Regions from separate parts of the Paenibacillus sp. FSL R5-0527 genome, predicted to be linked through region 2. Evidence: a T-box and tRNA genes for the amino acid it is inferred to sense, from the RefSeq annotation. Region 2 holds a T-box; the other regions hold tRNA genes.

Region 1 (10,210 bases), 1.2 Mb from region 2:
CAAATCAAACTTTATACCGTCTTCCTTGAGCATTTCATATGTAAACTTGACATCCTCGGCCGTTACAGGTTCGCCACTGGAAAATTTCACGTCTTCACGGAGAGGAAAGGTCCACGTTAATCCATCCGCGCTGACGGAATAGGATTTGGCCAGATCTCCGATGAAGTTCAGATCGGAATCAATGGTTAGCAGCGAACTGTGAGTCAGGCGAATCTGGGCGTGCGTTCCCCAGCCCTTCTTCGGGTCGAACATCCCGATATCCACTTTTCCTACCGCTAAAACCAATTCCTCCTTGACCGTAAAATCTTTGGGGTCCGCGGACGCGTTTTCATGCCCGGTTGTTCCGGAATTGCAAGCGGTAACGAGCAATAACATAACCAATAAGTACGTTAGGGCTGGCAATGCCTTTCTCCCCAATAACTTTCTTACCAATATTCGCATATCTACCTCCATCGATAAATTTTTTAGGCCGGCATGGTCAAAGACACAAAAATTCCGGCCGCCCTTCTTTAATAGTAATAATTACGATTAATGACTTAATTGTAATTATAACGATTATTGGTGTCAATCATTATTTCTTGTCATACCGTTCCACAAACCTCGGTAAAACATAGCTCCCACGCAGATTTTTCGCCCGTAACCACAAAATGAATAGCACCCCAACCTTATTTGGTTTGAGGTGCTATTCACGGCTTTTTATCTCAAAATTCATTATAATAAGCAAAAGCACGTACACAGATTCAGGTAATAAAATCATAAATCACTCTGAGTCTTCCCCAACTTCGCCTTCCCTTCTTTTTCATCATACAAAAAAAGCTCTTAAGATAGGAGCATCCTCCTCTTAAGAGCTGATCATTTTGAATATGCCGGTGAGAGGACTCGAACCTCCACGGTTTCCCTCACGATTTTGAGTCGCGCGCGTCTGCCAATTCCGCCACACCGGCAAATATAAAATATATACAAAGTGCGGAAGACCAGACTTGAACTGGTACGGTAGTCACCTACCGCAGGATTTTAAGTCCTGTGCGTCTGCCGATTCCGCCACTCCCGCAAGTAAAAATAATGGAGGCGCCACCCAGATTCGAACTGGGGATAAAGCTTTTGCAGAGCTGTGCCTTACCACTTGGCTATGGCGCCAAAGATAAAAATGGAGCGGACGACGGGAATCGAACCCGCGACCCTCGCCTTGGCAAGGCGATGCTCTACCGCTGAGCCACGTCCGCTTATAAATGGCTGGGGATATAGGATTCGAACCTATGCATGACGGAGTCAAAGTCCGTTGCCTTACCGCTTGGCTAATCCCCAATAAAGTTGAAAATATGGGGCGATCGATGGGGATCGAACCCACGAATGCCGGAGCCACAATCCGGTGCGTTAACCACTTCGCCACGACCGCCATATTATTCAAGTTTCAAAACTGGCAGGGGCAGCAGGAATTGAACCCACACTAACGGTTTTGGAGACCGCTGTTCTACCTTTAAACTATGCCCCTATTAGATAAAACTGGTGGAGGCTGATGGATTCGAACCACCGAACTCGTCAGAGAACAGATTTACAGTCTGCTGCGTTTGGCCACTTCGCTAAGCCTCCACGTGGTGCCGGCGAGAGGACTTGAACCCCCAACCTACTGATTACAAGTCAGTTGCTCTACCAATTGAGCTACACCGGCTTTTAATTTTCGTTTTTTAATGGTGGCTCGGGACGGAATCGAACCGCCGACACGAGGATTTTCAGTCCTCTGCTCTACCGACTGAGCTACCGAGCCTTGCAATTAGATATAAATGGCGGAGCCGACGGGATTCGAACCCGCGGTCTCCTGCGTGACAGGCAGGCATGTTAGGCCTCTACACCACGGCTCCACACTGATAATTGCGAACTCCACAAACCGATCCGAGCAAGCCTAAGCTTTTCATCACTAATTTTGGAGTTAATTGCGGGGGCAGGATTTGAACCTGCGGCCTTCGGGTTATGAGCCCGACGAGCTACCGGGCTGCTCCACCCCGCGTCGTTAAAATACAATATGGTGGAGGCTGAGGGGATCGAACCCCCGACCCTCTGCTTGTAAGGCAGATGCTCTCCCAGCTGAGCTAAGCCTCCATGGAAAAGACAAATCTTATTGTACCAGATAACATAGCAACAAATCAAGTACTTCTGTAAATAAAGCTCTTCTCGGGGGATTCTTAACCCCAATTGAAACATATTAAGAAAGCAATGACCCGTAGGGGATACTCTCGCTTCGCTTGAGACTGCGAAGTATTCCTATCGAAGCCTATGCTCCGACGAACCCCTAATAGGGTTTCTCACCCCTGCTTGAAGCTATTAAGAAAGTGGTGACCCGTAGGGGATTCGAACCCCTGTTACCTCCGTGAAAGGGAGGTGTCTTAACCCCTTGACCAACGGGCCATATGATTAATGGCGGAGAGAGAGGGATTCGAACCCTCGAGACGCTTGTGACGCCTACACGATTTCCAATCGTGCTCCTTCGGCCAACTCGGACACCTCTCCACGTGTTTTGGGGTCCCCAGAAAGTAATCGGTATAAGCTTAGAAGCAAACCCACACTTTCTGGGGACTATGACTCCCCGAACAGGACTCGAACCTGTGACAACTCGATTAACAGTCGAGTGCTCTACCGACTGAGCTATCAGGGAACATTAATTAAATTTTCAAGGTGTTAATCCTTGAAAACTGGATACGAAACAAATTTGCTGTTTTAGTTCCCCTACTCCATTTCGGGGTATTTGTTTGGATAAGCCCTCGACCGATTAGTACCTGTCAGCTCCATGCATTGCTGCACTTCCACCTCAGGCCTATCAACCTCGTCGTCTTCAAGGGGTCTTACTAATTGGGAAATCTCATCTTGAGGGGGGCTTCACGCTTAGATGCTTTCAGCGCTTATCCCGTCCGCACTTAGCTACCCAGCTGTGCTCCTGGCGGAACAACTGGTACACCAGCGGTGCGTCCATCCCGGTCCTCTCGTACTAAGGACAGCTCCTCTCAAATTTCCTGCGCCCACGACAGATAGGGACCGAACTGTCTCACGACGTTCTGAACCCAGCTCGCGTACCGCTTTAATGGGCGAACAGCCCAACCCTTGGGACCTACTTCAGCCCCAGGATGCGATGAGCCGACATCGAGGTGCCAAACCTCCCCGTCGATGTGGACTCTTGGGGGAGATAAGCCTGTTATCCCCAGGGTAGCTTTTATCCGTTGAGCGATGGCCCTTCCATGCGGTACCACCGGATCACTAAGCCCGACTTTCGTCCCTGCTCGACTTGTCAGTCTCGCAGTCAAGCTCCCTTTTGCCTTTGCACTCTACGAATGATTTCCAACCATTCTGAGGGAACCTTGGGGCGCCTCCGTTACTCTTTAGGAGGCGACCGCCCCAGTCAAACTGCCCGCCTGACACGGTCCCCGTACCGGCTTACGGTACTGGGTTAGAACTCCGATACGATCAGGGTGGTATCCCAACGTCGCCTCCATGGAAGCTTGCGCTCCCACTTCCTAGGCTCCCACCTATCCTGTACAAATCGTATCAAAGTCCAATATCAAGCTGCAGTAAAGCTCCATGGGGTCTTTCCGTCTTGTCGCGGGTAACCTGCATCTTCACAGGTATTAAAATTTCACCGGATCTCTCGTTGAGACAGCGCCCAAGTCGTTACGCCATTCGTGCGGGTCAGAATTTACCTGACAAGGAATTTCGCTACCTTAGGACCGTTATAGTTACGGCCGCCGTTTACTGGGGCTTCGGTTCACAGCTTCGGGTTTAACCCCTAACCGCTCCCCTTAACCTTCCAGCACCGGGCAGGCGTCAGCCCGTATACTTCGCCTTGCGGCTTCGCACAGACCTGTGTTTTTGCTAAACAGTCGCTTGGGCCTTTTCACTGCGGCCCCCTCGAGCTATTCACTCTACCGGGGCACCCCTTCTCCCGAAGTTACGGGGTCATTTTGCCGAGTTCCTTAACGAGAGTTCTTCCGCGCGCCTTAGAATTCTCTTCTCGCCTACCTGTGTCGGTTTGCGGTACGGGCACCTTCTCCTGGCTAGAGGCTTTTCTCGGCAGTGTGAGATCATGACCTTCGGTACTGTAAATTTTCCCTCCCCATCACAGCCCAGCCTTACGGTGTGCGGATTTGCCTACACACCAGCCTCACTGCTTGGACGGGGCATTCCATCGCCCCGCGTCACTACCCTCCTGCGTCACCCCATCGCTCGTAGCGGATTATGGTGGTACAGGAATTTCAACCTGTTGTCCTTCGACTACGCCTTTCGGCCTCGCCTTAGGTCCCGACTTACCCTGAGCGGACGAACCTTCCTCAGGAACCCTTAGGCTTTCGGCGGATCAGATTCTCACTGATCTTTTCGTTACTCATACCGGCATTCTCACTTGTATGAAGTCCAGCGCTCCTTACGGTACACCTTCAACCTACATACAACGCTCCCCTACCCCTGATCTTACGATCAAGCCATAGCTTCGGTGGTGTGTTTAGCCCCGTTACATTTTCGGCGCAGAGTCACTCGACCAGTGAGCTATTACGCACTCTTTAAATGGTGGCTGCTTCTAAGCCAACATCCTGGTTGTCTGTGCAACTCCACATCCTTTCCCACTTAACACACACTTGGGGACCTTAGCTGATGGTCTGGGCTGTTTCCCTTTTGACAATGGATCTTAGCACTCACTGTCTGACTCCCGGTGAATCAGTCTATGGCATTCGGAGTTTGACTGAGCTTGGTAACCCTTGCGGGCCCCGCACCCAATCAGTGCTCTACCTCCACGACTGTCACACCGAGGCTAGCCCTAAAGCTATTTCGGGGAGAACCAGCTATCTCCGAGTTCGATTGGAATTTCTCCGCTACCCCCACCTCATCCCCGCACTTTTCAACGTACGTGGGTTCGGGCCTCCAGTGCGTGTTACCGCACCTTCACCCTGGACAGGGGTAGATCACACGGTTTCGGGTCTACGCCTACAAACTAAATTCGCCCTATTCAGACTCGCTTTCGCTGCGGCTCCGGCTTCTCGCCTTAACCTTGCTTGCAAACGTAACTCGCCGGTTCATTCTACAAAAGGCACGCCATCACCCATATAGAGGGCTCTGACTTCTTGTAAGCACACGGTTTCAGGTTCTGTTTCACTCCCCTTCCGGGGTGCTTTTCACCTTTCCCTCACGGTACTGCTTCACTATCGGTCGCTAGGGAGTATTTAGCCTTACCAGATGGTCCTGGCAGATTCATACGGGGTTTCACGTGCCCCGCACTACTCGGGATCCGTCTCGGAGGGCGGAGACTTTCGATTACAGGGCTTTTACCTTCTCTGGCCGGCCTTTCCAGACCTGTTCGTCTAACCTCCGCCTTTGTAACTCCATGTGAGACGTCCCACAACCCCGAAGAGCAAGCTCTTCGGTTTAGGCTAATCCGCGTTCGCTCGCCGCTACTGACGGAATCACTATTGTTTTCTCTTCCTCAGGGTACTTAGATGTTTCAGTTCCCCTGGTATGCCTCTTCACCACCTATGGATTCAGTGATGAGTGACTAGGTATTACCCCAGCCGGGTTTCCCCATTCGGACATCCCCGGATCGATGCTTGCTTACAGCTCCCCGAGGCAGTTTCGTTGTTCGCCACGTCCTTCTTCGGCTCCTAGCGCCTAGGCATCCTCCGTGTGCTCTTAGTAGCTTAACCATGATTTTTCCCGAAGGAAAAACATCAAACCACTAATATCTTCACTTGTTTTGACACAAGTTCAGCTAAAAGGATTGTTCTAAAACGCAAATTTCGTTTCGTTATCCAGTTTTCAAGGATCAAGTTTCTTCGCCATTTTACCGGCGGAAGAATATCTTATCATCTCCTGCCTCACCGTTCAACCGGTAAGTGTTGGAAACAATAAAGTATGGTGGAGCCAAGGAGGATCGAACTCCTGACCTCCTGCTTGCAAGGCAGGCGCTCTCCCAGCTGAGCTATGGCCCCATAGATTTATCCCAAAAATTAACGTCATGCTGTGAAGGCGATTCCGAATGAATTATCGGCGACTTCTACCAAAAAACACGCAGCACATGTTATGGGATTATGGTGGGCCCTAGTGGACTCGAACCACCGACCTCACCCTTATCAGGGGTGCGCTCTAACCAACTGAGCTAAGGGCCCATAACAATATTTATTTATGCACCCAAAAATGGGCTGCGCTTGGCGACGTCCTACTCTCCCAGGACCCTTCGGTCCAAGTACCATCGGCGCTGGAGGGCTTAACGGTCGTGTTCGGGATGGGTACGCGTGGAACCCCTCCGCCATCATCACCAAACGCATGAGAGTTTGAACTCTCAAAACTGACCAACGAGTGAGTAAGTTTGCTAACCTGAGTTAGCTATTTGAATGCTTCCATCGCAGGAAGCGATTCTCCATAGAAAGGAGGTGATCCAGCCGCACCTTCCGATACGGCTACCTTGTTACGACTTCACCCCAATCATCTACCCCACCTTCGGCGGCTGGCCCCTTGCGGTTACCTCACCGACTTCGGGTGTTGTAAACTCTCGTGGTGTGACGGGCGGTGTGTACAAGACCCGGGAACGTATTCACCGCGGCATGCTGATCCGCGATTACTAGCAATTCCGACTTCATGCAGGCGAGTTGCAGCCTGCAATCCGAACTGAGACCGGCTTTTCTAGGATTCGCTCCAGATCGCTCCTTCGCTTCCCGTTGTACCGGCCATTGTAGTACGTGTGTAGCCCAGGTCATAAGGGGCATGATGATTTGACGTCATCCCCACCTTCCTCCGGTTTGTCACCGGCAGTCACTCTAGAGTGCCCACCATTACATGCTGGCAACTAAAGTCAAGGGTTGCGCTCGTTGCGGGACTTAACCCAACATCTCACGACACGAGCTGACGACAACCATGCACCACCTGTCTCCTCTGTCCCGAAGGAAAGCCATATCTCTACAGCGGTCAGAGGGATGTCAAGACCTGGTAAGGTTCTTCGCGTTGCTTCGAATTAAACCACATACTCCACTGCTTGTGCGGGTCCCCGTCAATTCCTTTGAGTTTCAGCCTTGCGGCCGTACTCCCCAGGCGGAGTGCTTAATGTGTTTACTTCGGCACCAAGGGTATCGAAACCCCTAACACCTAGCACTCATCGTTTACGGCGTGGACTACCAGGGTATCTAATCCTGTTTGCTCCCCACGCTTTCGCGCCTCAGCGTCAGTTACAGCCCAGAGAGTCGCCTTCGCCACTGGTGTTCCTCCACATCTCTACGCATTTCACCGCTACACGTGGAATTCCACTCTCCTCTTCTGCACTCAAGCCGTCCAGTTTCCAGTGCGACCCGGGGTTGAGCCCCAGGATTAAACACCAGACTTAAACAGCCGCCTGCGCGCGCTTTACGCCCAATAATTCCGGACAACGCTTGCCCCCTACGTATTACCGCGGCTGCTGGCACGTAGTTAGCCGGGGCTTTCTTCTCAGGTACCGTCACTCCTGTAGCAGTTACTCTACAGGACGTTCTTCCCTGGCAACAGAGCTTTACGATCCGAAAACCTTCATCACTCACGCGGCGTTGCTCCGTCAGACTTTCGTCCATTGCGGAAGATTCCCTACTGCTGCCTCCCGTAGGAGTCTGGGCCGTGTCTCAGTCCCAGTGTGGCCGTTCACCCTCTCAGGTCGGCTACGCATCGTCGCCTTGGTGAGCCGTTACCCCACCAACTAGCTAATGCGCCGCAGGCCCATCCGTAAGTGACAGATTGCTCCGCCTTTCCCAAGCCTCCCATGCGAGAGACTTGATTATCCGGTATTAGCTACCGTTTCCGGTAGTTATCCCGGTCTTACGGGCAGGTTGCCTACGTGTTACTCACCCGTCCGCCGCTAACCATCAGGAGTGCAAGCACTCCATCAGGTCCGCTCGACTTGCATGTATTAGGCACGCCGCCAGCGTTCGTCCTGAGCCAGGATCAAACTCTCCAATAAAGGTTGTTTGACTTGCTCATTTAGAAAAACTGACGAGAATTTTAATTCTCATTTAATACTCACTCGTTGTTCAGTTTTCAAAGATCAAACCATTCATGATGATATTCAATTCGGCATAATGCCGAGCTCAATCTCATCTTATTTGTCGCTAATTCATTTCAGCAGCGACCTTTTTAATATATCACATCAGCCTTTATTAAGTCAAGAAGTTTTTTGAAAAAATCTTCGGCATAATGCCGATTGACGCTTCAAAACTTCGTTGCCTTTTTAAGGGCGAGATATAATGTATCACAGATTCAACCCAGGAGTCAACCCCCTAAGTTGCAGGAATTATATAGGAACTTCAAACGGCCTTTTCAAACCCAATACCGCAATTCGCGTTGTTCGCCTTTGCTTTCTTTTTGGGTCTTGGCGGACTCCTTTATCAGCCCCCTATACACCAATCTTCGAAGCACGAGGGGAAGTTCGTCCTTCACATGAGCAAGTTCGGGAAGCTGCATCAGTTCCTGAATGCTCCAGGCTTCCTTGCGGCTGCCTAATATGCGCAAGAGCGGCGAACAGCAGCTTTCCATTTTGCTTGTCAAAGAGAACTCGCAAGCCAGCAGAACGAGTTGGATGCGCTGCTCCAGCGTCTCCGAATTATCCGTCAGCTCGTCGAACAATTTGTAAACGACCGAGTTTAAGGACCGCACCTGTTCCCACACCCGGCTCTCCGGCAGTATCCCCTGCTCGATCAGCTCGATCCGGGCATAATGCTTGAGCGCCTGCAGCACGCTGTAATACGCATCCAGCAAGTCCTGGGCCGCAGTGAGCTTCTTGGCTTCGCTGTACATCTTAAGGAATTTCGCGAACTCTTTCAATTTGCGCTTTTCCCTGATGCCGTCTTCAAACTGATTGATATATGAACGGAAAGCCGCCAATTCCCCGGCAATGTCCCAAATAATCTCCCCATGCAAAAAGGATTTGACCAGTTCCCGGTTATCCCCGGCAATGACCCAGTCTTCAATGTCGCTGCAATCGAGATGCAAAAGCTGATAATGAGCGTCGCCGCTTAGGCAATGCTCGACCCGAATCCCTCGCTCCTCCAATCCATGATGCACCACCAGGATCAGAAACTCGAAATCGTGCAGCAGCGTGTCGTGAGAACTTCCGTTGTCCTGGCGGTATCCGATCGCTCCGATCGCCTGACGGCCGGCCTTCTCTTCGTCCATTATCGAAAAAATGGTTGGTTCCACGAATAGCCTCCCACCTTGGCGTATTCCTGCCAATTCGTTATAATATAGTTCTACGCCTAGTTAAAGTTTCCTTCTTGCATTTTTTGGCTGGCGAAGGTTTTGGACGGGAGCGCGCCGGACACAGATACCGGAGCAATTTATAAGGAATCGAGGTTTGCCCGATGTTTTTTAAATCAAGTAAAATCAATGAATTCCGGCTTTGGGGTTTGCTGCTGACCATGCTTGGCATGGGTTTGATGGTGCTTGGGACCGCGGGGATCGTATTTTGGGGACAATCCGGCAAAATCGTCGCCGGCATCGGCCTGGTCATCGGGTTAATTTCGATGCTGGGCAGCCTGGCGGTCTATTTTTGGGCCGGCATGCTGTCGACCTCGGCCGTTCAACTGGAATGTCCGGAATGCCATAAATTGACCAAAATGCTCGGGAAAACCGACCGCTGCATGTTCTGCAAAACGATGCTTACCCTTGACCCGGCCAAGGCCAATATCACGGCGGACCAACTTGAGCAGCAAGGAACCGCCACTACGGCCAAAAACGGATAGAATTATGCAAAAAAGCGGATCGCTTGGGAGAGCGATCCGCTTTTTTTGCTATAAACTATTCTATGATTCCACTAAGCACATCCCAGGCCTCATCCGAAGCAAAACTTCGGTTCCAGGCGGCGATGCCCGCCAGATCAAGCGATTTGGCCAGCTCCACGCGCCGGGCCAGAGACGTTGCATCCTCCAGCCATATTCGGTGCAGACCTTCCTTATCGCTGTACTCCACATAATTCTGCCCGGTTTCTTCGGCCAGGCGGGGATTCAGCTTCTTTTCGGCGATAATTTCCTGAGCCCGCTTCATGCCGATCGCTTTCGAGCTGACTTCCGTTTTGCCGTCTTTTTCGGTTTCCGTCCAGATCCGCGTATAGAGCGGAACGCCGAGGATCAGCTTCTCCGGAGGAACACCATCCTCCTGCAAAATCCGGGTCGCGGAGGATTCGGCCCACGGGAGCGAAGCAACCGAGCCGGAAACCGGGCTGGCCGCC
Region 2 (10,210 bases):
TGGCCGACGGGGAAGCGGCGATGTGGTTCATGGGCAACTGGGCCTATCCGCAGCTTAAAGAAGCGGACCCGGATGGCGAATACGGCTTCCTGCCGGTCCCTGTAAGCAACAACGCCGATGATTACGGCAACAGCCAAATTTCGGCCAGCGTCTCGTTGTATTGGAGTATCGACAAAGAACAGTCCACTCCGGAAGAACAGGCTGCCGCCAAAGATTTCTTGAACTGGATGGTCAGCAGCGAGCAAGGCCAGGATTACTATGTCAATCAATTCAGCGCCATCCCTGCGTTCAACAACTTTAAGATCATGCCGGAAGACAGCTTGTCGCAGTCGCTATTGTTTTACATGGACAAGCAGCAAACGCTGGAATGGATGAACCTGTACTTCCCGCCGGACGGGTATCCGACCATGGGAGCGACGCTGCAGAAATATTTGACCGGCAATATCGATCGTGCGGGCGTTGCCAAGGAGTATGAGGAGTACTGGAAAAAGGCTAAATAAGGTAACGTTTTCATAATTTTTTCTGATTAGAAAAAGAATCCGAGGGATAAGCCGGTTGGCTTATCCCCCGCTTGTTATAAAGAGAGCCGGAAATAAAGTGGGAGGACTACCATGAACGATCGGAAAGAACAGAAACAACAGTGGTGGAAGGAGAGCATCGCCTACCAGATTTACCCGCGCAGCTTCCAAGACTCGAACGGCGACGGGATCGGAGATTTGCGGGGCATTATCGAACGTCTCGATTATTTGCACTATCTTGGCATCGATTTGCTGTGGCTTTCCCCGGTATACGATTCGCCAAACGACGATAACGGATACGATATCCGCGATTATCACGGCATTTTGGACGAATACGGAACGATGGAAGATATGGACGAGTTGATTGCGGAGGCCGGAAAGCGGGGCATTCGGCTGGTAATGGACCTGGTCGCCAACCATACGTCGGACGAGCATGCCTGGTTTATCGAATCGCGTTCCGCAAAGGACAGCCCTAAGCGGGATTGGTACATTTGGCGGCCGGGCAAGGACGGCAAGGAGCCGACCAACTGGGAATGCGGATTCGGCGGTTCAGCCTGGGAGTACGATGAGCAAAGCGGCGAGTATTTCCTGCACTGCTTCTCTCCCAAGCAGCCGGATTTGAATTGGGAGAACCCCGAAGTGAGACGGGAACTCTACGCGATGATCGACTGGTGGATGGATAAAGGGATTGCCGGATTCCGCGTCGACGCGATTACATACATTAAGAAAAACCCCCAATTTCCCCAGCTTGAAGCCGAACCCGGACGGGATTTTGCGCCCATTGAAAAAGTCAGCTTAAATCAGGAAGGCATCCTCGATTTTCTGCGCGAGATGAAGCGGGAAGCGCTGGAGCCGAGAGGGGCGATCACGGTCGCCGAAGCTCCGGGGGTGCCGCTCGAACAAATCGGCGACTTTGTGGATGAGACGGACGGCGTGTTTACGATGCTGTTCCAATTTAATCATGTGGATTTGGACATCAAGCCCGGCGGCAAAGCGGAGTTCGTCGAGTGGGACATGAAAAAATTCAAGGACGCCCTGTCGTTATGGCAGCAGGAATCCAACCGCCATGGCTGGATGGGGTTGTTCCTGGAGAACCATGACCATGTCCGCTCGGTATCCAAATTCGGCAATGACGGGCCCTATCGTGACTTATCCGCCAAAATGCTTGCGGCGTTTTATTTTTTGATGCGGGGAACGCCTTTCATTTATCAGGGGCAGGAGATCGGCATGACCAACTGTCCTTTTGACTCCATTCATGAATACCGCGACATCGGCAGCCTCAACCTGTTCCGGGATGAGACGGCCAGAGGGCGGCCGGCGGAGGAGATTTTGGGCTACCTTGGCAAACGGAGCCGCGATCACGGGCGAACCCCGATGCAGTGGAACGGTGAGCGGGAGGCCGGCTTTACCTCCGGAACGCCTTGGATCAAAGTGAACCCCAATTATAGAGAGATCAATGTCGCGGAGAATATGAAAAAAGAGGATTCGGTGCTGCAGTTTTACCGTCGTCTCATCGCGCTGCGGCGGGAGCACCGGAGTTTGGTTTACGGATACTATGACGACCTTTGCAAGGAATTGAGGGAGGTCGGGGCCTATCAGCGCACCTATAACGGCGAACGCTGGGTCGTATTGTGCAATTTTACCGGGCGGTCCGTCTCTCTGCAGCAGCTTACGGAAATCCCGTTGGACGGCGAACTAGTCCTGTCCAATTACGAGGGCCGGGATCAAAACACGTTAAGACCGTATGAGGCGCTGGTTTTCAGATGGCGGAGAAAATGATGGAGCAGTCGATAGAACGGGTTCTCACGCAATTGACGTTGGAGGAAAAAGCAAGTCTTTGCTCGGGCCGGGATTTTTGGCGCTTGAAGGAAATAAGCCGGTTGGGGATTCCCTCGATCCGCATGGCGGACGGGCCCCATGGCCTGCGCAAGGAAGCGGAAAATGCGGATTATTTGGCCGCTGGGCAGAGTTTGCCGGCCACCTGTTTTCCCTCCGCCGCCGGGCTGGCCTGCACCTGGAACCGGACCTTGATCCGGCAAATGGGGGAAGCGCTCGGCAAGGAATGCCAGGCCGAAGGCGTGTCGGTATTGCTCGGTCCGGGCGCAAACATCAAGCGCAGTCCGCTCTGCGGCAGAAACTTCGAGTATTTCTCGGAGGACCCTTATTTGTCCTCGGAAATGGCGGCCAGCCATATTGAAGGGGTACAAAGTCAGGGAGTCGGAACCTCGCTCAAGCATTTTGCACTGAATAACCAGGAGTACCGTAAGATGACGGTGGACGCCGTTGCCGATGAACGGACGCTGCGGGAGATTTATCTGGCCAGCTTTGAAGGTGCGGTGAAAAAAGGCCGCCCGTGGACGGTGATGACCGCTTACAACCGGGTAAACGGAGAATACTGCGCCGAGAACAAGCGGCTTTTGACCGATATTTTGCGGCAGGAATGGGGATATGAAGGCGCTGTGATCTCCGACTGGGGCGCGGTAAACGAGCGGGTGGACGGCCTGCTGGCCGGGCTCGATCTGGAAATGCCGTTTAATCTCGGAGAAGGCGACGCCAAAATCGTTCAAGCCGTGCGTAACGGGGAGCTTCCTGAAGAGCAACTGGACAGAGCGGTCAAAGTACTGCTGGAGCTGGCCTTTAAGGGCCATGCGGCAAGACGGGAGCAAGCCTCGTTTGATGCCGCCGGGCACCATGATCTGGCCAGAAAAGTAGCCGCCGAAAGCATGGTGCTGCTCAGAAACGAGCAGGGCATCCTGCCGCTCTCCAAGGAAGCGAGCATCGCCGTCATCGGCGGCTTCGCGCGGCGGCCGAGATTTCAGGGCGGCGGCAGTTCGCATATTGTGCCGACCAGACTGGATATCGCTTATGAGGAAATCGGACGTAAAGTCAAAGATCCGGCGCAGATCACCTATGCGCAAGGATACCGTCCGGACGATGATGAGGTTGATGCCGCTTTGCTGGCGGAAGCCGCGGAAGCCGCCGCCAAGGCGGAGGTCGCCGTTATTTTTGCCGGCTTGCCGGATCGCTACGAAACGGAAGGATATGACCGCAGCCATCTGCGTTTGCCGGGCAATCACCTTCGCCTGATCGAAGAGGTGGCCAAGGTCCAGAGCAATCTGGTCGTGGTGCTGAGCAACGGTTCGCCGGTGGAGATGCCCTGGATCGGCCAAACCCGGGCCGTGCTGGAGGCTTATTTGGGCGGACAGGCGGCCGGAGGGGCGGTGGCCGATCTGCTGTTCGGCGACGCCAATCCAAGCGGCAAGCTGGCCGAAACCTTTCCGGCGGCGCTCGAGCATAACCCGTCCCATCTGTTTTTTCCGGGCGGTCAGGACCGCGCCGAATATAAGGAAGGGGTGTTCGTCGGCTATCGCTACTATGACGCCAAAGCGCTTGAACCGCTGTTTCCGTTTGGACACGGCCTGAGCTACACCCGGTTCGAATACTCCGGTTTAACGCTCAGCAGCTCCAGAATCCGGGAGCATGAGACGTTGACGGTCAGCGTGCGGATCAAAAACGCCGGAGAGGTGGCGGGCAAGGAAATCGTGCAGCTGTACGTAAGCGACCGGGAGGCGTCCGTGGCCCGTCCGCCGAAGGAGCTTAAGGGCTTTGAAAAGCTCGAGCTTCAGCCCGGCGAAGAGAAAACGGTAATTTTTGAGCTGAATAAAAGAGCGTTTGCTTATTACGATGTGGAGCTGGGCGGCTGGCATGTGGAAAGCGGCTTTTTCGATATTTTGATCGGGCGTTCGTCCCGGGATATCGCCGCGGCCGAAGCGGTTTATGTAGAGAGCGCCGTCAAGCTGAGGCCCTCGTTTACGCGCAACTCGACGTTGGGCGATCTGTTGACCAAAGCCGCTCCCGACCCGCTGACGCTGGCGCTGATCGAGCAATTCAAGCTGAATAGCGGGATATTTCCGGAGGACAAACCGGCTGATATCGCCGCGGCCGATCTTCATTTTCTGCCGCTGCGCGCGCTTGTCTCGCTAAGCAAGGGAGGCCTTCGGGAAGAGGACATGGAAGTTCTGCTGACCCGGGTAAACAGGAGTTGATTCGGCGCCAAAAGCCTTCGTTCCTGGGCCCGGGTTTAGCCGAAGACTGCCGTTGACTTTGGGGAGCCGGATTGGATATAATAGTCTATAATCAATTTTAAAGCTGGATATTGCAAAGCAGTGATGAGGAATCAGTATTTTCGGACAGACCATGCAGAGAGCCGGCGGAAGGTGCAAGCCGGTTGGCCGCGGAATGAACTCGCCTCGGAGTGCGGTGCAATTGCGGTAGCGGCGGATACGCTGACGGCTTTATTGCCGGCCGCATGAACATCGCCGTCTCGCCCGCGTTAAGGGTGCAAAGTGAGCGAAGGACAAAGCATGTCCGACGCTAACTAGGGTGGTACCACGGGAATTTCCTCCCGTCCCTAGCGATGATACGCTACGGGGCGGGAGGTTTTTTAATTTTAAAAAGGTAGTTCAAAAAGTCATCTTTTGATCACGAAGTAGAACAATGGAGCTTAATCGGCATCGAATCTTGAATTCAGCCGGGCCTTCCGTTGCTCACGTAGGCTCACCTACGCTCCGCTACTCAGTCCCTAGCTTCATTCAACCTTCTCGGTGCTGAAAACCTGACTTTTTGAACCCTCACTAAAATGTTAATTCAAAATGGTTGTTCAAGGAGGATTTTCGATTATGGCGGACAATAATGCGCCTCATGCCGTTTACCGGGCTCAGAACATCGAACCGAAATGGCAGGCTTACTGGGATGAGCATCATACGTTCAAAACACGGGAAGAGGCGGGCAAACCGAAGTTTTACGCGCTCGACATGTTCCCTTATCCTTCGGGAGCGGGCCTTCATGTAGGCCACCCGGAAGGTTATACGGCGACGGATATCGTCTCCCGTTATAAACGGATGCGCGGCTACAATGTGCTGCATCCGATGGGGTGGGACGCTTTCGGCCTGCCGGCCGAGCAGCACGCGCTCGATACGGGCGAGCATCCCCGCGATATTACGGTCAAGAACATCAACAATTTCCGGCGCCAAATCAAATCTTTGGGCTTCTCCTACGATTGGGACCGCGAAATCAGCACGACCGATCCGGAATATTACAAATGGACCCAGTGGATTTTTATCCAGCTTTATAAGAAAGGTCTCGCTTATGTGGCCGAGGTGCCGGTAAACTGGTGCCCTGCGCTGGGAACGGTGCTGGCCAACGAAGAGGTGATCGACGGCAAAAGCGAACGCGGCGGCCATCCGGTCATTCGCAAGCCGATGCGCCAATGGGTGCTGAAAATCACCGAGTATGCGGAACGGCTGCTGGAAGATCTGGAAGAGCTCGACTGGTCGGAAAGCATCAAGGATATGCAGCGTAACTGGATCGGCAAATCCGAAGGGGCCGAAGTCGTTTTTGCGATCGACGGCCATGACGCGGCGCTGACCGTGTTTACGACGCGTCCGGACACCTTGTTCGGGGCCAGCTACGCGGTGCTTGCACCGGAGCATGAATTGGTCAAAACGATCACGACGGACGCCCAGCGCGAAGCCGTCGAGGCCTATCAAGATCAAGCCGCGCGCAAAAGCGACCTGGAGCGGACCGATCTGGCGAAGGAAAAAACCGGCGTATTTACCGGCGCTTACGCGATCAATCCGGTGAACGGCGCCAAGCTGCCGATCTGGATCGCCGATTACGTGCTCGCCGGCTACGGCACCGGGGCCATCATGGCCGTGCCGGGGCATGACGAGCGGGACTACGAGTTCGCCAAGCGTTTTGAGCTGCCGATCCTCGAAGTGGTCGAAGGCGGCGATCTGGCGAAGGAAGCGTACGCGGGCGACGGTCCGCACGTCAATTCCGGTTTCCTGAACGGGCTTAACAACGCGGAAGCGATCAAGAAAATGATCTCCTGGCTGGAGGAAAACGGCAAAGGGCGCGGCAAGGTGACGTACCGCCTGCGCGACTGGCTGTTCAGCCGCCAGCGTTATTGGGGCGAGCCGATCCCGATCCTCCATCTCGAAGACGGCACGATGAAGCCGGTGCCGGAGGATCAGCTGCCGCTGGTATTGCCGGACGTCGACGCCATCAAGCCGTCGGGCACCGGGGAATCGCCGCTCGCGAACGTTACGGAATGGGTCAATACGACCGATCCGGAGACCGGCCTGCCGGCGCGGCGCGAGACGAACACGATGCCGCAGTGGGCGGGCAGCTGCTGGTATTATCTGCGGTACATCGATCCGCATAACGACAAGGAGCTGTGCTCCAAAGAGAAGCAGCAGGAGTGGCTGCCGGTCGATCTGTATATCGGCGGCGCCGAGCACGCGGTGCTTCACCTGCTGTACGCCCGCTTCTGGCACAAGGTGCTTTACGATCTCGGCGTGGTGACCACGAAGGAGCCGTTCCATAAGCTTGTGAACCAAGGGATGATCCTGGGCACCAACAACGAGAAAATGAGCAAATCCCGCGGCAACGTCATCAATCCGGACGAAATCGTGGGTGAATACGGCGCGGATACGCTGCGCGTGTACGAAATGTTCATGGGTCCGCTGGAAGCGACCAAGCCGTGGAACATGAACGGCGTGGAAGGCATTCACCGCTTCCTGTCGCGGGTCTGGCGCCTCTTCGTCGCCGAGGACGGCAGCCTGAACCCGAAAATCACCGCGGACGGCGGCAGCGATGACTTCAAACGGACCTGGCACAAAACGATCAAAAAGGTAACCGAGGATTTGGAAAACCTGCGCTTTAATACGGCGATCAGCCAACTGATGATCTTCGTCAACGACGCTTATAAAACGGATGCCGTTCCGAAGGCTGCGGCTGAAAACTTCGTGCAGCTATTGTCCCCCTTGGCGCCGCATTTGGCCGAAGAACTGTGGGAGCGCCTCGGGCATGCCGAAACGATCACGTACGAGCCGTGGCCGGCCTATGACGAGGCTTGGACGGTCGAAGCGGAAGTGGAAATCGTCGTGCAGGTGAACGGCAAAATCGTGGACCGCACGAAAATTTCCAAAGAGCTGGATCAGGCGGCCATGCAGGAACACAGCTTAAGCCTGCCGAACGTGCAGCAGGCTGTAGCTGGCAAGACGATCCGCAAGGTGATCGCCGTTCCGGGCAAATTGGTCAACATTGTCGTCGGCTAAAAGCCTGCCGGCTGCTGCTGCTTTGGCGGCAGTCTATTGCGGCAGTCTATTTGCGGGTCACCGGCATTAAGGCAGGGTAGCGGCTCCCGAACCGTTCGGCGGTTCCGCCTTGGACAGGGCGCCGCCGTCCGCCTGATGGGAGGAAGGGGAGGAATCTCCTTCCTCTTCTGCCGCCGTTTCCCCGCCGGGTTCAGGAGGATTAAACAGCGCATGCAGTTTGCCGAGATCTTCATCGTACTTGCGGTGCGTCGCTTCGATCAACTGCACGAACAGGCCGCGAAGGCCGGCTTCCAGCACGGTCAATCCCTCGGCGGTAACGCCGCCGGGGACGGCGACGCGCTCGATAAGCTCCTCCGCGGTTAGTCCGCCTTCGGTCAACAGCTTGCCCGTTCCGAGCAGCATTTCGGAGCCGAGCGTGATCGCGTCGGCCTGCGTCAGTCCGGTTAGCTCTCCGGCGGCTTCCGCCCACAGCTTCAGCATGTAGGCGACGAATGCGGGGCCGCAGCTGGCGATGTCGGAAGCGATGCGGGTCTCAGTTTCTTTTAGCGTAAACGGCGTGCTGACCGAGGACATCAGCTGCTCCAACAGGAGCCGGTCCTCGGGCCGGATCCGCTTTCCGTACATGCAGAGCGAAGCTCCGCTGTGTACGGAGTGGGTAATGCTGGGAATAATTTTGGCGATTTTGGCCGGGAGGGCCTGCTCCAGAGTTTCGATTTGCACCGGGCTCGTAATTGATACGACGATCTGTTTTTCGTCGAGCACATCCCGGATTTCCGCGATAACCTCAGGGTAATCCAGGGGTTTGATGCACAGGAAGATAATTTTGCTGTCCCGTGCGGCTTCCGCGTTGCTTCCGTATATTTTTAGTCCGGGATAACGTTGGGCCAGCCGTTTCGTTTTGAGGGGAGAACGGTTGCTGGCACAGATGTGATGCGGGAGCAGCGCACCGGAACGCGAAAAAGCTTCAATCAGCAAGCTTCCCATGGATCCGGTTCCGATGAAGGCGACTTTCATCCGGGTTCCCCTTTCCGTGCGTGACGCACTTTTCGTTGCCATCATGGATCATAGCTTCACAGCGAACTCGATTTTCACGTTAGAAACGTGCGGCCCTTTGCCTGCGGTTATTTACCGGGCAGACCGAACGTTTCTACTTCACCTGTTTAAATATGTATGCATCTTGATTGGATCTTCATGACCTTACCGGGCAGATTCTTTTAAGATTGGAGTGGCAGGGTATGAGAAAAGAGTATGTGCTGACGTCGGTCGTTTCCGCAGTTATTGGCGCCGGCCTGATGCTGCTTGCGGTTGGCGGAAGCAAACCGGCCGGAATTGAAGGCTGGGTTCCGCTCAACGCCGAGGTGGCTTCGGCGCTGCAGGCGGAGCAAGCGCCTGCCGGAGGCGGAGGCGCTGCGGTCGGGGCGGGCGCAAGTGCCGCTGCCCATACCGGGGACGCCGGCAAGGGGGATCAGCGCCGAGCGGCGCAAGGCATGGACACTGCCGGCGGCCGTGCAGCGGCAGGCGGTGCGGCCGGGACGGCCGCGGGTGGAGCGGCGGCAGGCGGATCGGCGGGAGGCGGAGGCGGTGCTGCGGTGCCGGGTTCAGCAGCGGCCCCGCCAGCGGGCGCGGCCTTAGGCGAGCCGGCGGTTGGCAGCCCGGCTGCCGGTAACCCCGCGGCAGGCGAGCCGCCTGCCGGAAACGCCGCCGCTTCTGCGGCCGGCAGTCCGGCTTCGTCCGCTGCGCCGCCGCAGCAGGCGGACACCAGCCTGATCAGCATCAATCAGGCGGGGCTTACCGAGCTGCAGGACATTCCCGGCATCGGCGAGAAAAAAGCGCAGGCGATCATCGACTACCGAACCGCGCACGGCCCTTTCGTTTCCCTAAGCGATTTGACGAAGGTGAAAGGGATCGGAAACAAAATGCTGGAAAAAATGAAGCCATATATCAGACTGTAGGAACAGGAGAGCCAAAGGGATGAATCCGGATCAACGCAAAGACTGGGATACGTATTTCATGGATATCGCCTATATGGTGTCAACGCGGTCGCGCTGCAGCCGCCGGCATGTCGGAGCCGTTCTCGTCCAGGGCAAAAAGCTGCTTGGAACGGCCTACAACGGAGCTCCTTCGGGCGTTCCCGACTGCTCGGAAGCCGGCTGCATGATCGCGGAGGAATACGAGGTCGTCATCGAAAACGGAGAAGAAAAAATGGTGAAGAAGCAGCGCTGCGTGCGCACGATCCACGCCGAGCAAAACCTGCTGCTGTTCACCGACCGCATCGACCGGGAAGGCTCCAGCGTCTACGTTACGGACGAACCTTGCTGGACTTGCGCCAACATGCTGGCCAACAGCGGCATTACGGAAATCGTGTTTCATCGGCCTTACCCCAAAGATTCGGGCAAGGTGACGGCGATGATGAAGCAGAAAGGCATCCGGTTCCGCCGTTTGGAATCGTACCAGCCGCCGCCGGAAACGGTTGTCCGCGTTGAGGAATAACCGGCCATCGGCGGCAAACTTGATCGAACATACGATGATTTGTAACGGATGTATGCGGAGATTATGAGTTTATATGAGTTT
Region 3 (10,210 bases), 1.4 Mb from region 2:
ACCAAAGCGCAGGTAAGCGGGCACGTGCCAATAATGCTCCGGATAGTATTTGGTCAGGCTGCGTTCCAGTTCCTGATATACTTCGGGAAGCACATGAAACAGCGTCTCATGAAAATAGTACATCCCGTTTCTGACCTCATCGAGCACCGTGGGCTTACGATCGCGCAGCTCATCGGTTTGCCAAAGCGTGATCACTTCATTTAGCAGCTTCTCTCTAAGCTGTTCACGCTCGCGGAACGTAAGGGTAGGATTATCGAGCTGCATGACATCGTCGGCAATCCGTTTGTGAATATCCAAGATCGCCCGCCGCATCGCTTCGGTAGGGTGTGCCGTCATCACAAGCTCCAGGGACATACCCTCCATGATTTCCTTAACTTCGACATAAGTGAAACCCTGTTCCTTCAGGCCTTTAATGGCGGCCTCGATCGTTCCCGATTGAACGGCTTCTCCGGCCGAACGTTCGTAATCCCGCTTGCGGCGAATCCGATGATTCTGCTCGGCAATATTGACGAGCTGAAAGTAAATGGCAAAAGCACGGATAACTTGGTGACGAATTCCGGGTTCAAGAGAATTGATCATTTCCTTAAACTCATCATGCAATTCGGGTAAAAATACAGCCCGCAGCGATTTACTGGCTTCACGAATCTTCTCGACAATATCCAAGAGCTCGTTACCGCCCTGATGTACCAGGACCTCTCCTAGAATATTGCCCAAAAAACGAATGTCGCGCCGGAGCAGGTTGTTTGAGTTGCTTGTGCCTGCGGTAACCGTTAGTTCAGTCATGTTTCTCCCCCATTTCATCCCTATTCCGTCTTTTCTAAAGCTTTCTTAACATAATACAATAATCTCCCCCGAAAATCTTCACCTAATTTGTAAGATTTCGCGGTGAGACGGTTGGATTACAAACTTAACATTGAGTAAATATTCATATTCACTAATAAGATACAGCAGCCTCAAGATTATGTGCACCATTATATTTAAAATAAATCATGTTTAAAATGAAAAATTAATCATTTCATATTTATGCATGATAGGGCTAATACACTCACTACAGCGCAATCCTCTAAAGGAAGAACTTTCCACCCGCAGCCGGGGACCAAGACAGTGCGTTGCGACGTCCCGTTTAAGCAACCATTACTTACCTTAACACGGTAAAGCAATAAAATACAAGAATATAAATAAATTTTTTGTTCAATAAGCTACAGTTATCATGAGGCCAACTTTCAAAATGATTATTCCGATATCTATAACAAAAAACATCATCTTCCGATGATGTTGCTGTTATATATGGAGCGGGTGATGGGAATCGAACCCACGCTACCAGCTTGGAAGGCTGGAGTTCTACCATTGAACTACACCCGCATAACACCCAAAACTTTAATGGTCGGGACGACACGATTCGAACATGCGACCCCCTGGTCCCAAACCAGGTGCTCTACCAAGCTGAGCTACGTCCCGAGATATGTTGGCCAATCTTTATGCCAAACATTTATTTTGTTAAAATGGCGCGCCCTAAGAGATTCGAACTCCTGACCTTTAGATTCGTAGTCTAACGCTCTATCCAGCTGAGCTAAGGGCGCAAATTATGGAGCGGACGACGGGAATCGAACCCGCGACCCTCGCCTTGGCAAGGCGATGCTCTACCGCTGAGCCACGTCCGCATAATCTGGTGCGCGTGGAGGGACTTGAACCCCCACGTCAAAGACGCTAGATCCTAAGTCTAGTGCGTCTGCCAATTCCGCCACACGCGCGTAATCATCATTTCCCTCGTTAACTTGAGGAAACTGGTGAGCCATGAAGGACTCGAACCTTCGACACCCTGATTAAAAGTCAGGTGCTCTACCAACTGAGCTAATGGCTCATACCCAAAATGGCTGGGGATATAGGATTCGAACCTATGCATGACGGAGTCAAAGTCCGTTGCCTTACCGCTTGGCTAATCCCCATTAACAATGGTGAAGGCTGAGGGGATCGAACCCCCGACCCTCTGCTTGTAAGGCAGATGCTCTCCCAGCTGAGCTAAGCCTCCGTATGTATGGTGACCCGTAGGGGATACTCTCGCTTCGCGAGAGACTGCGAAGTATTCCTAACGAAGCTCATGCTCCGTCGAACCCCTATAAGGGTTTCTCACCCTACTTTGAGGTAATGAAGGAAGCAATGACCCGTAGGGGATTCGAACCCCTGTTACCTCCGTGAAAGGGAGGTGTCTTAACCCCTTGACCAACGGGCCTTATGTAAAAAGCTCTCAACCGGGATCGAACCGGTGACCTCATCCTTACCATGGATGCACTCTACCTACTGAGCTATGAGAGCAAATGGCTCCCCGAACAGGACTCGAACCTGTGACAACTCGATTAACAGTCGAGTGCTCTACCGACTGAGCTATCAGGGAACATTGCTTGGCGGCGTCCTACTCTCCCAGGACCCTTCGGTCCAAGTACCATCGGCGCTGGAGGGCTTAACGGTCGTGTTCGGGATGGGTACGCGTGGAACCCCTCCGCCATCGCCACCAAACGATTCAAGGTTAATCCTTGAAAACTGGATACGAAACAAATTTGCTGTTTTAGTTCCCCTACTCCATTTCGGGGTATTTGTTTGGATAAGCCCTCGACCGATTAGTACCTGTCAGCTCCATGCATTGCTGCACTTCCACCTCAGGCCTATCAACCTCGTCGTCTTCAAGGGGTCTTACTAATTGGGAAATCTCATCTTGAGGGGGGCTTCACGCTTAGATGCTTTCAGCGCTTATCCCGTCCGCACTTAGCTACCCAGCTGTGCTCCTGGCGGAACAACTGGTACACCAGCGGTGCGTCCATCCCGGTCCTCTCGTACTAAGGACAGCTCCTCTCAAATTTCCTGCGCCCACGACAGATAGGGACCGAACTGTCTCACGACGTTCTGAACCCAGCTCGCGTACCGCTTTAATGGGCGAACAGCCCAACCCTTGGGACCTACTTCAGCCCCAGGATGCGATGAGCCGACATCGAGGTGCCAAACCTCCCCGTCGATGTGGACTCTTGGGGGAGATAAGCCTGTTATCCCCAGGGTAGCTTTTATCCGTTGAGCGATGGCCCTTCCATGCGGTACCACCGGATCACTAAGCCCGACTTTCGTCCCTGCTCGACTTGTCAGTCTCGCAGTCAAGCTCCCTTTTGCCTTTGCACTCTGCGAATGATTTCCAACCATTCTGAGGGAACCTTGGGGCGCCTCCGTTACTCTTTAGGAGGCGACCGCCCCAGTCAAACTGCCCGCCTGACACGGTCCCCGTACCGGCTTACGGTACTGGGTTAGAACTCCGATACGATCAGGGTGGTATCCCAACGTCGCCTCCATGGAAGCTTGCGCTCCCACTTCCTAGGCTCCCACCTATCCTGTACAAATCGTATCAAAGTCCAATATCAAGCTGCAGTAAAGCTCCATGGGGTCTTTCCGTCTTGTCGCGGGTAACCTGCATCTTCACAGGTATTAAAATTTCACCGGATCTCTCGTTGAGACAGCGCCCAAGTCGTTACGCCATTCGTGCGGGTCAGAATTTACCTGACAAGGAATTTCGCTACCTTAGGACCGTTATAGTTACGGCCGCCGTTTACTGGGGCTTCGGTTCACAGCTTCGGGTTTAACCCCTAACCGCTCCCCTTAACCTTCCAGCACCGGGCAGGCGTCAGCCCGTATACTTCGCCTTGCGGCTTCGCACAGACCTGTGTTTTTGCTAAACAGTCGCTTGGGCCTTTTCACTGCGGCCCCCTCGAGCTATTCACTCTACCGGGGCACCCCTTCTCCCGAAGTTACGGGGTCATTTTGCCGAGTTCCTTAACGAGAGTTCTTCCGCGCGCCTTAGAATTCTCTTCTCGCCTACCTGTGTCGGTTTGCGGTACGGGCACCTTCTCCTGGCTAGAGGCTTTTCTCGGCAGTGTGAGATCATGACCTTCGGTACTGTAAATTTTCCCTCCCCATCACAGCCCAGCCTTACGGTGTGCGGATTTGCCTACACACCAGCCTCACTGCTTGGACGGGGCATTCCATCGCCCCGCGTCACTACCCTCCTGCGTCACCCCATCGCTCGTAGCGGATTATGGTGGTACAGGAATTAGAGCCTGTTGTCCTTCGACTACGCCTTTCGGCCTCGCCTTAGGTCCCGACTTACCCTGAGCGGACGAACCTTCCTCAGGAACCCTTAGGCTTTCGGCGGATCAGATTCTCACTGATCTTTTCGTTACTCATACCGGCATTCTCACTTGTATGAAGTCCAGCGCTCCTTACGGTACACCTTCAACCTACATACAACGCTCCCCTACCCCTGATCTTACGATCAAGCCATAGCTTCGGTGGTGTGTTTAGCCCCGTTACATTTTCGGCGCAGAGTCACTCGACCAGTGAGCTATTACGCACTCTTTAAATGGTGGCTGCTTCTAAGCCAACATCCTGGTTGTCTGTGCAACTCCACATCCTTTCCCACTTAACACACACTTGGGGACCTTAGCTGATGGTCTGGGCTGTTTCCCTTTTGACAATGGATCTTAGCACTCACTGTCTGACTCCCGGTGAATCAGTCTATGGCATTCGGAGTTTGACTGAGCTTGGTAACCCTTGCGGGCCCCGCACCCAATCAGTGCTCTACCTCCACGACTGTCACACCGAGGCTAGCCCTAAAGCTATTTCGGGGAGAACCAGCTATCTCCGAGTTCGATTGGAATTTCTCCGCTACCCCCACCTCATCCCCGCACTTTTCAACGTACGTGGGTTCGGGCCTCCAGTGCGTGTTACCGCACCTTCACCCTGGACAGGGGTAGATCACACGGTTTCGGGTCTACGCCTACAAACTAAATTCGCCCTATTCAGACTCGCTTTCGCTGCGGCTCCGGCTTCTCGCCTTAACCTTGCTTGCAAACGTAACTCGCCGGTTCATTCTACAAAAGGCACGCCATCACCCATATAGAGGGCTCTGACTTCTTGTAAGCACACGGTTTCAGGTTCTGTTTCACTCCCCTTCCGGGGTGCTTTTCACCTTTCCCTCACGGTACTGCTTCACTATCGGTCGCTAGGGAGTATTTAGCCTTACCAGATGGTCCTGGCAGATTCATACGGGGTTTCACGTGCCCCGCACTACTCGGGATCCGTCTCGGAGGGCAGAGACTTTCGATTACAGGGCTTTTACCTTCTCTGGCCGGCCTTTCCAGACCTGTTCGTCTAACCTCCGCCTTTGTAACTCCATGTGAGACGTCCCACAACCCCGAAGAGCAAGCTCTTCGGTTTAGGCTAATCCGCGTTCGCTCGCCGCTACTGACGGAATCACTATTGTTTTCTCTTCCTCAGGGTACTTAGATGTTTCAGTTCCCCTGGTATGCCTCTTCACCACCTATGGATTCAGTGATGAGTGACTAGGTATTACCCCAGCCGGGTTTCCCCATTCGGACATCCCCGGATCGATGCTTGCTTACAGCTCCCCGAGGCAGTTTCGTTGTTCGCCACGTCCTTCTTCGGCTCCTAGCGCCTAGGCATCCTCCGTGTGCTCTTAGTAGCTTAACCATGATTTTTCCCGAAGGAAAAACATCAAACCACTAATATCTTCACTTGTTTTGACACAAGTTCAGCTAAAAGGATTGTTCTAAAACGCAAATTTCGTTTCGTTATCCAGTTTTCAAGGATCAAGTTTCTTCGCCATTTTACCGGCGGAAGAATATCTTATCATCTCCTGCCTCACCGTTCAACCGGCAAGTGTTGGGAAGATAAGCTTGAGAGTTGAACTCTCAAAACTGACCAACGAGTGAGTAAGTTCGCTAACCCGAGTTAGCTATTTGAATGCTTCCATCGCAGGAAGCGATTCTCCATAGAAAGGAGGTGATCCAGCCGCACCTTCCGATACGGCTACCTTGTTACGACTTCACCCCAATCATCTACCCCACCTTCGGCGGCTGGCCCCTTGCGGTTACCTCACCGACTTCGGGTGTTGTAAACTCTCGTGGTGTGACGGGCGGTGTGTACAAGACCCGGGAACGTATTCACCGCGGCATGCTGATCCGCGATTACTAGCAATTCCGACTTCATGCAGGCGAGTTGCAGCCTGCAATCCGAACTGAGACCGGCTTTTCTAGGATTCGCTCCAGATCGCTCCTTCGCTTCCCGTTGTACCGGCCATTGTAGTACGTGTGTAGCCCAGGTCATAAGGGGCATGATGATTTGACGTCATCCCCACCTTCCTCCGGTTTGTCACCGGCAGTCACTCTAGAGTGCCCACCATTACATGCTGGCAACTAAAGTCAAGGGTTGCGCTCGTTGCGGGACTTAACCCAACATCTCACGACACGAGCTGACGACAACCATGCACCACCTGTCTCCTCTGTCCCGAAGGAAAGCCATATCTCTACAGCGGTCAGAGGGATGTCAAGACCTGGTAAGGTTCTTCGCGTTGCTTCGAATTAAACCACATACTCCACTGCTTGTGCGGGTCCCCGTCAATTCCTTTGAGTTTCAGCCTTGCGGCCGTACTCCCCAGGCGGAGTGCTTAATGTGTTTACTTCGGCACCAAGGGTATCGAAACCCCTAACACCTAGCACTCATCGTTTACGGCGTGGACTACCAGGGTATCTAATCCTGTTTGCTCCCCACGCTTTCGCGCCTCAGCGTCAGTTACAGCCCAGAGAGTCGCCTTCGCCACTGGTGTTCCTCCACATCTCTACGCATTTCACCGCTACACGTGGAATTCCACTCTCCTCTTCTGCACTCAAGCCGTCCAGTTTCCAGTGCGACCCGGGGTTGAGCCCCAGGATTAAACACCAGACTTAAACAGCCGCCTGCGCGCGCTTTACGCCCAATAATTCCGGACAACGCTTGCCCCCTACGTATTACCGCGGCTGCTGGCACGTAGTTAGCCGGGGCTTTCTTCTCAGGTACCGTCACTCTCCTGGCAGTTACTCCAGAAGACGTTCTTCCCTGGCAACAGAGCTTTACGATCCGAAAACCTTCATCACTCACGCGGCGTTGCTCCGTCAGACTTTCGTCCATTGCGGAAGATTCCCTACTGCTGCCTCCCGTAGGAGTCTGGGCCGTGTCTCAGTCCCAGTGTGGCCGTTCACCCTCTCAGGTCGGCTACGCATCGTCGCCTTGGTGAGCCGTTACCCCACCAACTAGCTAATGCGCCGCAGGCCCATCCGTAAGTGACAGATTGCTCCGCCTTTCCCAAGCCTCCCATGCGAGAGACTTGATTATCCGGTATTAGCTACCGTTTCCGGTAGTTATCCCGGTCTTACGGGCAGGTTGCCTACGTGTTACTCACCCGTCCGCCGCTAACCATCAGGAGTGCAAGCACTCCTTCAGGTCCGCTCGACTTGCATGTATTAGGCACGCCGCCAGCGTTCGTCCTGAGCCAGGATCAAACTCTCCAATAAAGGTTGTTTGACTTGCTCATTTAGAAAAACTGACGAGAATTTTAATTCTCATTTATACTCACTCGTTGTTCAGTTTTCAAAGATCAACTTCGCTTTTCGTTCATCGCCGTTGTTTCAGCGGCGACTTTTATAATATATCACAGTGTTCTAGGTTTTTGCAAGAGTTTTTTTGAATTTTTTTATTTCCACTTTAACCCAACCGCTCAAACCTGCATCGCTGCAACATTATCCCTTCAATAACGGACGAATGCTAATTTAACATAATCCGGGCCCAATCGTCAACACCCATTTGCGCTTATTGTTTCACTTGCGGAAAACGGGCCCGGCGGGCATATTTGGAAAGCTCCTTGGAAGGCGCAAAGCGGGCGTACATTCTGAATATCGTTTTATACCGATTGGCGATCGCGTTCCGAATGTCCTGATCAAGCCGATGGTCGCTCATATCGAGCAGCATTTCATCCAGCTCTTTTCGCAGCACATAGTCAAGTTCCTTGCATTCTTTCTCGCTGAATAACATTCCCAGCATGACAGAACAACTCCTCTTTGGTCTTAGATTCAAATGCAGAATTAGGGGATGCATTGTTCACCTGGACTCGCCAGTTGTGCTTTAATGTTATGCACACATTTTGGGAAAATTATGAATGCAAGGAGCAAATTCATAAGCCAACAGTTAAGTCTATCAAGATCGAACCAAATAAAAAGTCAGCGTACTTTCAATAACGGCCGCAACGACCAAAAGCAAGACAACCCAGCAAGCCCCGCGGAAGAATGTTTTAAAAAACCCCCGCCAATCGACCGTTCTTTCCCCCGGATCTCTAGCGCCCAGCTCGCCCAAACTTTTGATGACCAAATAACCGAATTGCAAACCAAACCCGGAGGCGATCAGAATCGCCGGAATTTCAATAATACCGTGAGGAAGCAGTCCGCGTACAATCAAATCCAGGACATGTTCCCCTCGGCTGCCGGCCGCCGCCACCACATACCCGAGCGCCACCCCGTTCATCAGCAGAAACACGCCCGGCATTATTCCCAAAAGCCCGCCCAAAACCATGATGGCAACGCTTTTTAAGGCATTGTTCAAGAAAATAAACGTGAAGAAATGCAGCTCAGGCGTCTCCGTTTGCGATAGCTGCCGGCTGTATTCTCCTAATTTCTCCAAGTCCGACAGGATCAACCGCGTAAGCGTATCGGCGTTGGCGGCTCCCAAGGCGACTCCTGCGGCAAAAATCAAAAGGGAAACCAGCATCGCCTTGCGGTAAAGCTTCAAATCCGTCACAAATCTTTTAAAGGAAAACATGGCAACCTCCTTAAATTTCAGGGACAAGGGCGTCATAATGCAGTGGGAAAAGCATACATTGGTACAAGCGGATCAGTTCTGATCATTTCATTCTGATGACGAGAGGGGCTAAATTGCTAATGAACAATTTCTTCTATGTCCTGAACGGGAAGAAAATCAAACGATTTTTCTTTGTTTTCGCTGCGGCCCTGTTTGCCGCCGGCGTCATTTACGTGGAACGTGGCCAAGTTACCGTGTTTTCCGAAGAAAGCGCGCCTTCAGCCATTTATAGTGTCTCCACGAACAAAAAAGTCATCGCCCTGACCTTCGATATCAGTTGGGGAGACAAACGCGCCGAACCGATCCTCAAAGTGCTGAAGGATAAAAACGTGCAAAAAGCCACCTTTTTCCTTTCCGCCCCCTGGAGCAAAACCCACCCCGAACTCGTAAAAGCGATTCAGCAGCAGGGGTACGAAATCGGCAGTCACGGGTATAAGCATGTCAACTACAGCGGGCTCACCGATGAAGAGATAGCGCAGCAAATTTCGTCCGCCCACGCCGTTCTTACCGAGGTAACCGGACAACCGCCGAAGCTGCTCAGACTGCCAAACGGCGATTTTGATAAAAGAGTGCTGAAAATCGCGGCCAGCCAAGGTTACCAAGTCATCCAATGGGATACGGATTCCCAGGATTGGATGAACAAAGGCGTCCGGACGATCGCCGATCGCGTCGTAAACAAAGCCCATCCGGGAGACATCGTCCTCCTTCATGCCAGCGATTCGGTGAAGCAAACGCATGAAGCGCTGCCGATCATCATCGACGAGCTGCGAAAAAAAGGCTACGAATTCGTCACGGTCACCGATCTGCTCCAGGAAGCGAACGTGCAGGGCAACGAGGTGCGCGATCAAGCCTGGCTGCAGGAGCAACTGGACTTCGCCGCGGGTTTATGAACCCGGCAAGCGATCAGCGAAGTGAATAAAAAAAGCCCAGTGAATCGCTGGGCCTTTTTATGTATATCCTATCCTTAACGCTCCGACTTCAGAACTTTATGCAAAATCAGGATTTGATATGCGTTGCAGGCGATGAGGGGAGCAACGATCCAGGCCGTCGCCTCGGCGACCCCGATTTTCAGCACGCCGACGGTTTCCACGATCGTAACCGCCACCATGAAAAACAAGGTCGGAATCCAGGCCGTTCCGTTCGTGAATTTGGCCTTGAAGTAGGCGGTTACGATGGCCACCGCAAGTATGATGACGCCGAGGACGATGTCGGATATCCCACGTTTGTCTCCGCCGACGAATGTCCGGAAAAACAGGAGCTCCAGCAGCGCCAGCGCCGTAAGCACGAGCTGTACATACTGCCACGATTTTCTGGAAAATACGCCGGTCCCCATGTAATTGATCATCAAGTAAGCAAAAAATCCCATTTGCGAGTAGACGCTGACCATAATTCCAACGCCCAGCAAGATGCCAATATTCACCAAAACATCGGCTGCGCCGTTATATTTTACGGTGCCGGTCCACTGAATCAGCAAGCCGACGATCAGCGA

Evidence for each region. A T-box is a leader RNA that pairs with one kind of tRNA and senses whether it is charged. The one in region 2 lies ahead of leuS (leucine--tRNA ligase), so its partner is inferred to be a tRNA-Leu.
Region 1: it encodes a tRNA-Leu, which carries the amino acid that the T-box ahead of leuS (leucine--tRNA ligase) is inferred to sense. The anticodon was not compared.
Region 3: it encodes a tRNA-Leu, which carries the amino acid that the T-box ahead of leuS (leucine--tRNA ligase) is inferred to sense. The anticodon was not compared.

The regions. Positions count from the first base shown of each region.
Region 1 covers NZ_JBBOYI010000001.1:6,818,708-6,828,917, forward strand. Annotated here, with positions in the region: gene NYE69_RS30730 (ABC transporter substrate-binding protein) at 1-402, opposite strand, end outside; tRNA gene NYE69_RS30735 (tRNA-Leu) at 865-944, opposite strand; tRNA gene NYE69_RS30740 (tRNA-Leu) at 966-1,051, opposite strand; tRNA gene NYE69_RS30745 (tRNA-Cys) at 1,064-1,137, opposite strand; tRNA gene NYE69_RS30750 (tRNA-Gly) at 1,149-1,223, opposite strand; tRNA gene NYE69_RS30755 (tRNA-Gln) at 1,231-1,305, opposite strand; tRNA gene NYE69_RS30760 (tRNA-His) at 1,321-1,396, opposite strand; tRNA gene NYE69_RS30765 (tRNA-Trp) at 1,419-1,492, opposite strand; tRNA gene NYE69_RS30770 (tRNA-Tyr) at 1,505-1,590, opposite strand; tRNA gene NYE69_RS30775 (tRNA-Thr) at 1,594-1,669, opposite strand; tRNA gene NYE69_RS30780 (tRNA-Phe) at 1,690-1,765, opposite strand; tRNA gene NYE69_RS30785 (tRNA-Asp) at 1,783-1,859, opposite strand; tRNA gene NYE69_RS30790 (tRNA-Met) at 1,932-2,005, opposite strand; tRNA gene NYE69_RS30795 (tRNA-Val) at 2,022-2,097, opposite strand; tRNA gene NYE69_RS30800 (tRNA-Glu) at 2,329-2,403, opposite strand; tRNA gene NYE69_RS30805 (tRNA-Ser) at 2,414-2,505, opposite strand; tRNA gene NYE69_RS30810 (tRNA-Asn) at 2,578-2,650, opposite strand; rRNA gene NYE69_RS30815 (23S ribosomal RNA) at 2,745-5,675, opposite strand; tRNA gene NYE69_RS30820 (tRNA-Ala) at 5,885-5,960, opposite strand; tRNA gene NYE69_RS30825 (tRNA-Ile) at 6,061-6,137, opposite strand; rRNA gene rrf (5S ribosomal RNA) at 6,175-6,291, opposite strand; rRNA gene NYE69_RS30835 (16S ribosomal RNA) at 6,395-7,948, opposite strand; gene NYE69_RS30840 (nucleotidyltransferase-like protein) at 8,305-9,183, opposite strand; gene NYE69_RS30845 (DUF2614 family zinc ribbon-containing protein) at 9,345-9,725, shown strand; gene NYE69_RS30850 (glycosyl hydrolase family 18 protein) at 9,781-10,210, opposite strand, start outside.
Region 2 covers NZ_JBBOYI010000001.1:5,599,640-5,609,849, reverse strand. Annotated here, with positions in the region: gene NYE69_RS24925 (ABC transporter substrate-binding protein) at 1-500, shown strand, start outside; gene NYE69_RS24920 (glycoside hydrolase family 13 protein) at 612-2,297, shown strand; gene NYE69_RS24915 (glycoside hydrolase family 3 C-terminal domain-containing protein) at 2,297-4,564, shown strand; T-box leader at 4,676-4,934, shown strand; gene leuS (leucine--tRNA ligase) at 5,198-7,639, shown strand; gene comER (late competence protein ComER) at 7,706-8,653, opposite strand; gene NYE69_RS24900 (ComEA family DNA-binding protein) at 8,875-9,591, shown strand; gene NYE69_RS24895 (deoxycytidylate deaminase) at 9,611-10,129, shown strand.
Region 3 covers NZ_JBBOYI010000001.1:6,974,939-6,985,148, forward strand. Annotated here, with positions in the region: gene ppc (phosphoenolpyruvate carboxylase) at 1-783, opposite strand, end outside; tRNA gene NYE69_RS31480 (tRNA-Gly) at 1,289-1,362, opposite strand; tRNA gene NYE69_RS31485 (tRNA-Pro) at 1,382-1,458, opposite strand; tRNA gene NYE69_RS31490 (tRNA-Arg) at 1,504-1,580, opposite strand; tRNA gene NYE69_RS31495 (tRNA-Gly) at 1,587-1,661, opposite strand; tRNA gene NYE69_RS31500 (tRNA-Leu) at 1,668-1,751, opposite strand; tRNA gene NYE69_RS31505 (tRNA-Lys) at 1,786-1,861, opposite strand; tRNA gene NYE69_RS31510 (tRNA-Gln) at 1,872-1,946, opposite strand; tRNA gene NYE69_RS31515 (tRNA-Val) at 1,954-2,029, opposite strand; tRNA gene NYE69_RS31520 (tRNA-Glu) at 2,159-2,230, opposite strand; tRNA gene NYE69_RS31525 (tRNA-Thr) at 2,241-2,313, opposite strand; tRNA gene NYE69_RS31530 (tRNA-Asn) at 2,317-2,392, opposite strand; rRNA gene rrf (5S ribosomal RNA) at 2,398-2,514, opposite strand; rRNA gene NYE69_RS31540 (23S ribosomal RNA) at 2,596-5,526, opposite strand; rRNA gene NYE69_RS31545 (16S ribosomal RNA) at 5,832-7,385, opposite strand; gene NYE69_RS31550 (hypothetical protein) at 7,681-7,911, opposite strand; gene NYE69_RS31555 (stage II sporulation protein M) at 8,065-8,682, opposite strand; gene pdaB (polysaccharide deacetylase family sporulation protein PdaB) at 8,802-9,611, shown strand; gene NYE69_RS31565 (KinB-signaling pathway activation protein) at 9,686-10,210, opposite strand, start outside.